Regions from separate parts of the Actinomadura napierensis genome, predicted to be linked through region 2. Evidence: riboswitches for the same ligand, from Rfam matches in the RefSeq annotation. Region 2 holds a riboswitch; the other holds the start of a gene.
What was found. A riboswitch is a leader RNA that binds a small molecule or an ion and turns the genes downstream of it on or off. The one in region 2 is predicted to bind glycine.
Positions count from the first base shown of each region.

Region 1: it holds a riboswitch for glycine, as region 2 does, so the genes downstream of both, gcvT (glycine cleavage system aminomethyltransferase GcvT) here and gcvP (aminomethyl-transferring glycine dehydrogenase) in region 2, are expected to answer to the same signal.

Region 1 is NZ_BAAAMR010000074.1:26,388-30,485, forward strand. It holds gene ABD296_RS33200 (serine hydroxymethyltransferase) at 1-741, opposite strand, end outside; gene gcvH (glycine cleavage system protein GcvH) at 743-1,147, opposite strand; gene gcvT (glycine cleavage system aminomethyltransferase GcvT) at 1,163-2,266, opposite strand; glycine riboswitch at 2,340-2,440, opposite strand; glycine riboswitch at 2,445-2,540, opposite strand; gene ABD296_RS33215 (hypothetical protein) at 2,733-3,107, opposite strand; gene ABD296_RS33220 (3-oxoacyl-ACP reductase) at 3,233-3,997, opposite strand; gene ABD296_RS33225 (aldehyde dehydrogenase family protein) at 4,037-4,098, opposite strand, start outside.
Region 2 is NZ_BAAAMR010000162.1:7,820-11,917, forward strand. It holds gene ABD296_RS45655 (lysylphosphatidylglycerol synthase transmembrane domain-containing protein) at 1-1,115, opposite strand, end outside; glycine riboswitch at 1,393-1,487, shown strand; glycine riboswitch at 1,488-1,598, shown strand; gene gcvP (aminomethyl-transferring glycine dehydrogenase) at 1,658-4,098, shown strand, end outside.

The DNA of each region.
Region 1 (4,098 bases), on a different contig from region 2:
CTTGCCGTACTCCTCGCGGGCGAGGATCAGGCCGCCGCGCGGGCCGCCGAGCGTCTTGTGCGTCGTGGTGGTGACGATGTCGGCGTGCGGGACGGGGGAGGGGTGCAGCCCCGCCGCGACCAGCCCGGCGAAGTGCGCCATGTCCACCATCAGCAGAGCCCCGACCGAGTCGGCGATCTCGCGGAACGCGGCGAAGTCCAGCTGCCGCGGGTACGCCGACCAGCCCGCCACGATCATCTTCGGCCGGTGCTCGGCGGCGAGCGAGGCGACCTCGTCCATGTCGACCAGGCCGTCCTCGGCGCGGACGTGGTAGGGCACCACGTTCAGCACCTTGCCGGAGTAGTTCAGCCGCATCCCGTGGGTGAGGTGCCCGCCGTGCGCGAGGTCGAGGCCGAGGATGGTGTCGCCGTGCTGCAGCAGCGCGAAGTAGACCGCGGTGTTGGCCTGCGCGCCGCTGTGCGGCTGCACGTTCGCGTGATCCGCGCCGAACAGGGCCTTCGCCCGGTCGATCGCGAGCTGCTCGGTGACGTCCACGTACTCGCAGCCGCCGTAGTACCGCCGGCCCGGGTACCCCTCGGCGTACTTGTTGGTCAGGACGGAGCCCTGCGCCTCCAGCACCGACACCGGCGCGAAGTTCTCCGACGCGATCATCTCGAGGGTGGACTGCTGGCGGCGCAGCTCGGCGTCCACCGCCGCGGCGACCTCCGGGTCGGCCGCGGCGAGGGAGTCATGCAGACCCACGTCAGCTCTCCTCGATCAGCTTGTCGTAGGACTCGGCGTCCAGCAGGTCGCCCGGCTCGTCGGAGATCCGCACCTTGAAGATCCAGCCCTCGCCGTACGGGTCGTCGTTGATCACCTTGGGCTCGTCCACCACCGCGCCGTTGATCGCGGTGATCTCGCCGCTGACCGGCGAGAACAGGTCGCTGACCGACTTGGTCGACTCGATCTCCCCGCACGGCTCGCCGGCCTCGACGTTGTCGCCCTCGGAGGGCTGCAGCTCGAGGTAGACGATCTCGCCGAGCGCGTCGGCGGCGTGCGCGGTGATGCCGACCGTGACGATGCCGTCCTCTGCTTCTGAACCAGCAGGGCCGAGGCCGGCCACCCACTCGTGCTCTTCGCTGTAGCGGAGCTGCTCCGGAACGCTCACGTCTTTTTCTCTCTTTCAGGAACGCTTGTAGAACGGCAGTGCGACCACGTCGACCGGCTCCTGCCTGCCGCGCACATCCACGGCGAGGCCGGTCTCCTCGACGCCGCTGTCGAGGTAGGCCATGGCGATCGGCCTGCCCAGTGTGGGCGACGGGGCACCGCTCGTCACCACACCGCACGGCGTGCCGCCGGACGTGACGACCTGGTACCCCTTCCGGGGCGCGCGACGCCCGCGCGCCACCAGTCCCACGAGCCTACGGCCCGCGGGGGTCTGCGCCTGCGCCGCCAGGGCGGCCTTGCCGACGAAGTCGACCGCCTTCTCGAGTTTGACGACACGTCCGAGGCCGGCCTCGAACGGGGTGGTCTCCGCGGTCAGCTCGTTGCCGTACAGCGGCATGCCCGCCTCCAGCCGCAGCGTGTCCCGCGCCGACAGCCCGGCGGGCACCACCCCGTCGACCGCGGCCAGCGCCTTCCACAGCGCGACGGCGTCGGACGCGTCGACGAACAGCTCGAAGCCGTCCTCGCCGGTGTAGCCGGTACGGGCGATGAGGGCGTCCACCTCGGCGACGCGGTCGGCGAGGATCGCGTAGTAGCGCAGGTCGGCGAGCGGCGCGCCGGTGAACCCCTCCAGGATCGCCTGCGCCCGCGGGCCCTGCAGGGCGATCAGCGCGTAGGCGTCGGAGCGGTCGTCCACGGCGGCCTCGAAGCCCGCGGCCCGCTCGGTCAGCGCCTCCCGGACGACCGCGACGTTCGACGCGTTCGCGACGACCATCCACGTCTCGTCCGCCAGCCGGTAGACGATCAGGTCGTCCAGGACGCCGCCGTCCGGATCGCAGATCATCGTGTAGCGGGCCTTGCCCACCGCCATCGGCGACAGGTTCCCGACCAGCGCGTAGTCGAGCGCGTTGGCCGCGCCCGGACCGGACAGGAAGATCTCTCCCATGTGGGACAGGTCGAACAGCCCCGCGCCGGTGCGGACGGCCTGGTGCTCGGCGGTCTCGCTCGCGTAGCGCAGCGGCATCAGATGGCCGGCGAAGTCGACGAGATTCGCGCCGAGGTCCTGGTGGACGTCGTGCAGCGGCGTCTTCTTCGCGGCCTTCGAGGACGGATCGGCGGACATCGGTTCGGCTCCTTCGTCACGGGCGCGCGTGGTCCATCGTCCCACTCGCGCACCGGGCGTATCGGTGCCTCCCCCTCTGTCATCGGCGCCTGAGAGCTTCACCCGCCGCCCCGGTACGGGACGCGGCGCGGGCTTTCACCTTCGGCGGGGGAACGCGTCCCCGCTTTCCAGAGGTCGCCTGCTCCGTGCGGTCCATGGGCCTGAGAGGTTCCGGGGAGGATTTGCTCCTTCGGCGTCCCACACCGGCTGCGTAGGACTCTCCCGCACGGGATTAACGGCTGCGCGCAAGGCTAGCAGCGGCAACGCCATGCCACCAGCGCCCGACGCCGGCTCCGCACGCGGGCTCGGCGGCGTGCCGGCCTCAGGCGTTGCGATCGCGTGCGAAGCCAAGTTCGAGCCTGCGAGGACTTGATCGCGCAGCGAGCCCCCAGGCCCGACCGCCGAGGGCGATGCAATGGGCGGGTGTCTATTTGGGCGTCGCCGCGGGGGTGCCGGACATCGCCTTCACGCACGTCTGCAGCGCCGCCTTGATCTTGGCCAGCTCGGCCTTGGACGGCGTAGAACTCGGGTGCGGGCTGGGCATCGTCACGCCCTGCTTGCGCACGCAGTCGTTGAACTTCTTGGCGGCCGCCGCCGTCCCGCCGCCCGGGGCGGTCGGCACGGCGCTCGCGCCGCCGCCGGCCGAGCCGCCGGACCCGTCGGACGTCCCGGACGGCGCCGGTGCCGTCGCCGGGGAGGAGGCCGGGGAACCGGACGCGGCCGAGTCCTTCTTGCCGTCCGAGCCGCCGCATCCGCCGAGCGCGAGCGACAACGCCAGGACCGCCACGAGACTGCGCTTCACAGGGATCACTTCTCCAGGGACCGGGATGGAAAGCGCCATGATGCGCAGAAAACCGTGCGCGCGCATACCGACGCGCATGCCAAGAAAACGCGGTTCGCTTAGCACCGCACCTCATAACGGGCGCTCTAGAGCGGCGTCACATAGGCCCCGGAGATGCCGCCGTCCACCAGGAACTCCGACGCCGTGATGAACGACGCGTCGTCCGACGCCAGGAACGCGACCGCCGCCGCGATCTCCGACGCCTCGGCGAAGCGCCCCACCGGGACGTGGACGAGGCGCCGCGCGGCCCGCTCCGGGTCCTTGGCGAACAGCTCCTGGAGGAGGGGGGTGTTCACGGGTCCGGGGCACAGCGCGTTCACGCGGACGCCCTGCCGCGCGAACTGCACGCCCAGTTCCCGGGACATCGCCAGGACGCCGCCCTTGGACGCGGTGTAGGAGATCTGCGAGGTCGCCGCGCCCATCACCGCCACGAACGACGCCGTGTTGATGATCGACCCCTTGCCCTGCTCCAGCATGTACGGGATGACGTGCTTGCAGCACAGGTAGACGCTGGTCAGGTTGACGTCCTGGACGCGCTTCCAGGCGTCCAGGCCGGTCTCCAGGATCGAGTCGTCGTCGGGCGGGGAGATCCCGGCGTTGTTGAACGCGACGTCGATGCGCCCGTAGGCGTCCCGGACCGTCCGGTAGAGGGCCTTGACCTCGTCCTCGCCGGTCACGTCCACCTTGACGAACAGGCCGCCGAGCTCCTCGGCGGCGCTCTTGCCGGCGGTCTCGTCGACGTCGGCCACGACGACCTTCGCGCCCTCTTCGGTGAAACGGCGCGCGGTGGCCAGGCCGATGCCGCTGGCGCCGCCGGTCACGACGGCCACCCGGCCTTCCAGACGCTGCATGCTGCTCTCTCTCCTGTCACTGACCGAAACTTGCGGGGGCTACTCGCTCGCGATGAAGACGTTCTTGGTCTCGGTGAACGCGCCGAGCGCGTCCGGGCCCA
Region 2 (4,098 bases):
TCGTCGCCCGGGACGTCCGCGAGCCGCCGCCCCGGCACGTGCTCGAAGGCCAGCAGCGCCGCCTCCGTGCCGACCTCGGACGTCCCCACGAGCCGCGGCGTGCGCGCGCCCGCGGCGTCCACCGCGTACGCCATCAGGGACTCGAGCTCCAGGGAGCGGCGCAGCGGGCGCAGCGCCCGTCCCGTGGTGGTGCGGCTGAGCCGCAGCGTCCGCCACATCCGGTACAGCAGCCCGGCGGTCTGCTGGTCGCGGTCCAGGACCCGGACCTCCAGGTCCCACGGGCCGGTCCGCCGCGCTGCGCGGTCCTTTTCGCCGTCCCGGTCGAGCAGGACGCCGTAGCGGCGGTCCTGGCCCGTCTCACCGGGGTCGTCGAGGCGGGCGGCGCGGCGCGGGGACAGCCCCAGCCGCTCCAGCGTGGAGACCACCGCCGTCCCGGACGGCCGCGGGTTCGGCGTGCCGGCCGCGTACAGGGTGCCGTAGCCGATCGCGCGGCCGAGCAGGTAGGTGGCGGCGAGCGCCGCGACGGACGCGTACGACGCGGTGAGCCCGGTCAGCGCGGCCAGCCCGATGAACGTCCACGTCACCGCCTGCCAGCGGGTCCGGCCCGCCATCCCGACCGCCGTGACGAACGCGATCACCGGCGCGATGTCGGTGTGCACCGGCGCGGTGCTGGTGCCGCCCCAGATCAGCGAGTCCAGCACCCCGCCGGGCGCCGCGCTGGTCACCCAGTCGTCCAGGCCGACCGTGACGCCGAACGCGATCACGGCGGCCAGCAGCGCGATCGCCACCCGCATGCCGTCCTTGCGGAACATCCGCTCGACCGCGAACGCGATCGGCGCGGTCAGCACGCCGAAGCTGGAGGCGAGGGTGGCCAGCGACAGCAGCATGCGGGGGGCGTGCGCGGTGCCCTGCGCGATGTCGGTCTGCAGCCCGTGCGTGGTCTGCTGGGCGATCGACACCAGCAGCATCACCGCCGCGAGCCCAACGCAGGAGACCCCGAACCTGATCGCGTCGCCGGACCGGCGGATCCGGTCCGGCTGGGCGGGCTCGTCCACGGGGACGCCGGCGGTGGCGCCCGTCGACGGGCGCACCGCCCCGCCGTGGGTCTGTGTCACCGCCGTATCGCCGCCCTGACCGTCCGCCATCGTGATCAGCGTCCCAGGGCCGGCGGGGCGCCGTCGAGCGGCGGCCCCCGGCCCGGCCGGCCGCCTGGACGGCGCCGCGGCCCGTCCCGCCCCGGTGAGCTGTGCACATCGTACTTGCCGGTAGATGCCCGGGCCGTCCATCACCCCGGTTCCGCGCGGCGGGACGCGCCGCCGTCGCGACGGCGGGCGGGGGCGCGCGACGATCGCCGGGGCGATGGTTGGGTAGGGTTTGTTCCGGACATGCCGTCGACCCTGTGCGGGAGAGACCCCACGCGGCCAGCGTGGGGCGCCGAAGGGGCAACCTCCCCGGAACCTCTCAGGCAAAAGGACCGCTCGGGCGAGGCACCTCTGGAAAGCAGGCGCCGATCCCCCTGACCGGGGAGGGCGGCTCACCGAAGGGGAAATCCCGCTGCGCGGGGGAAGCTCTCAGGTGCCGATGACAGAGGGGGAGACCGGCCGCCGGCCGTAGCCGGCGGCGGCCCTGAGCGACCGCAGCAGCCAGGAGGCTCTCCATGACCGCCCAGTTCTTCGCGCCCGTGGCCTCGCCGCAGGATGCCCGTTCCACGTTCGCCGACCGCCATGTCGGCCCGTCCCCGGACGAGCGGGCCCGGATGCTGGCCGCCATCGGCTACTCCGGCGCCGAGGCGCTGATCGGCGACGCCGTCCCGGCCGGGATCCGCACCTCCCGGCCGCTGGAGCTGCCGCCCGCGCTGAGCGAGACCGCCGCGCTGGCCCGGCTGCGCGAGCTGGCGTCCCGCAACACCGTGCTCACCTCGATGATCGGACTCGGCTACCACGGGACGACGACGCCGGGCGTGATCCTGCGCAACGTGCTGGAGAACCCGGGCTGGTACACCGCCTACACGCCCTACCAGCCGGAGATCTCGCAGGGCCGCCTCGAGGCGCTGCTGAACTTCCAGACGGTCGTCGCCGACCTGACCGGCCTGCCGGTCGCCAACGCCTCCATGCTGGACGAGGGCACCGCCGCCGCCGAGGCCATGGCCCTCGCGCACCGCGTGTCCAAGCGCAAGGAGCCCGGGACGTTCCTGGTGGACGCCGACGCGCTCCCGCAGACGATCGAGGTCGTGCGGACCCGGGCGGTCCCGCTCGGCATCGAGGTCGTCACCGCGGACCTGTCCGGCGGTCTGCCGGACGGCGACTTCTTCGGCGTCCTGCTGCAGTACCCGGGAGCGTCGGGCGTCGTCCGCGACCTGGAGCCGCTCGCCGCGCAGGCGCACGAGCGCGGCGCGAAGGTCGTCGTCGCCGCCGACCTGCTCGCCCTGACGCTGCTGCGGCCGCCGGGCGAGTCCGGCGCCGACATCGCCGTGGGCTCCGCGCAGCGGTTCGGCGTCCCCTACGGGTTCGGCGGCCCGCACGCCGGCTACATGGCGGTCGGCGAGGGCATCCAGCGGCAGTTGCCCGGACGCCTCGTCGGCGTGTCCGTCGACGCCGACGGCGCCACCGCCTACCGCCTGGCCCTGCAGACCCGCGAGCAGCACATCCGCCGCGAGAAGGCCACCAGCAACATCTGCACCGCGCAGGTCCTCCTGGCCGTGATGGCGAGCATGTACGCCGTCTACCACGGGCCGGAGGGGCTCGCCGCCATCGCCCAGCGGACGCACCGCCGCGCCGCCGAGATCGCCGCGGGGCTGCGCGCCGGCGGCGTCGAGATCGTCCACGGCGCCTTCTTCGACACCGTCCTCGCCCGCGTCCCCGGCCGGGCCGCCGAGGTCGCCGAGGCCGCCCGCGAGCGCGGGATCAACCTGCGGCCGTCCGGCGCCGACCTCGTCGCCGTCGCCTGCGACGAGACGACGCTGCCCGAGCACGTCACCGCCGTCCTGGAGGCGTTCGGGGTGCCCGCCGAGGTCGCCGGCGCCGAGGAGGCGATCCCGGACGGCCTGCGCCGCGAGAGCCCCTACCTGACCCACCCGGTCTTCCACGCGCACCGCTCCGAGACCGCGATGCTGCGCTACCTGCGCCGGCTCCAGGACAAGGACATCGCGCTCGACCGCTCGATGATCCCGCTCGGCTCCTGCACGATGAAGCTGAACGCCACCGCCGAGATGGAGCCCATCACCTGGCCGGAGTTCGCGAACATCCACCCGTTCGCGCCGCTCGACCAGGCCGCCGGCTACGTCGAGCTGATCGGCGAGCTGGAGGACGCGCTCGCCGAGATCACCGGGTACGCGAAGGTGTCCGTCCAGCCCAACGCCGGCTCGCAGGGCGAACTGGCAGGGCTGCTCGCCATTCGCGGTTACCACGCCTCGCGCGGCGACGAGCACCGCGACGTCTGCCTGATCCCGTCCTCGGCGCACGGCACCAACGCGGCCAGTGCCGTCATGGCCGGGATGCGTGTCGTCGTCGTCAAGTGCGACGAGGGCGGCAACGTCGACCTCGACGACCTGCACGCCAAGATCGCCAAGCACGGCGACCGGATCGCCGCGATCATGGTGACCTACCCGTCCACGCACGGCGTGTTCGAGGAGTCGATCACCGACGTGTGCGCCGCCGTGCACGAGGCCGGCGGCCAGGTCTACGTCGACGGCGCCAACCTCAACGCCCTGGTCGGGCTGGCCCGCCCCGGCGAGTTCGGGTCGGACGTCTCGCACCTCAACCTGCACAAGACGTTCTGCATCCCGCACGGCGGCGGCGGCCCCGGCGTCGGCCCGATCGGCGTCCGCGAGCACCTCGCCCCGTTCCTGCCGAACCACCCGCTCCGCGAGGAGGCCGGCCCCGCCGAGACCGGCGTCGGCCCGATCTCGGCCGCCCCGTGGGGCTCGGCGGGCATCCTGCCGATCTCCTGGGCGTACATCGCGATGATGGGCCCGGACGGCCTGCGCGCCGCCACCGAGGGCGCCATCATCGGCGCCAACTACCTCGCCGCCCGCCTCGGCCCGCACTACCCGATCCTCTACACCGGCCGCAACGGCCTCGTCGCCCACGAGTGCATCGC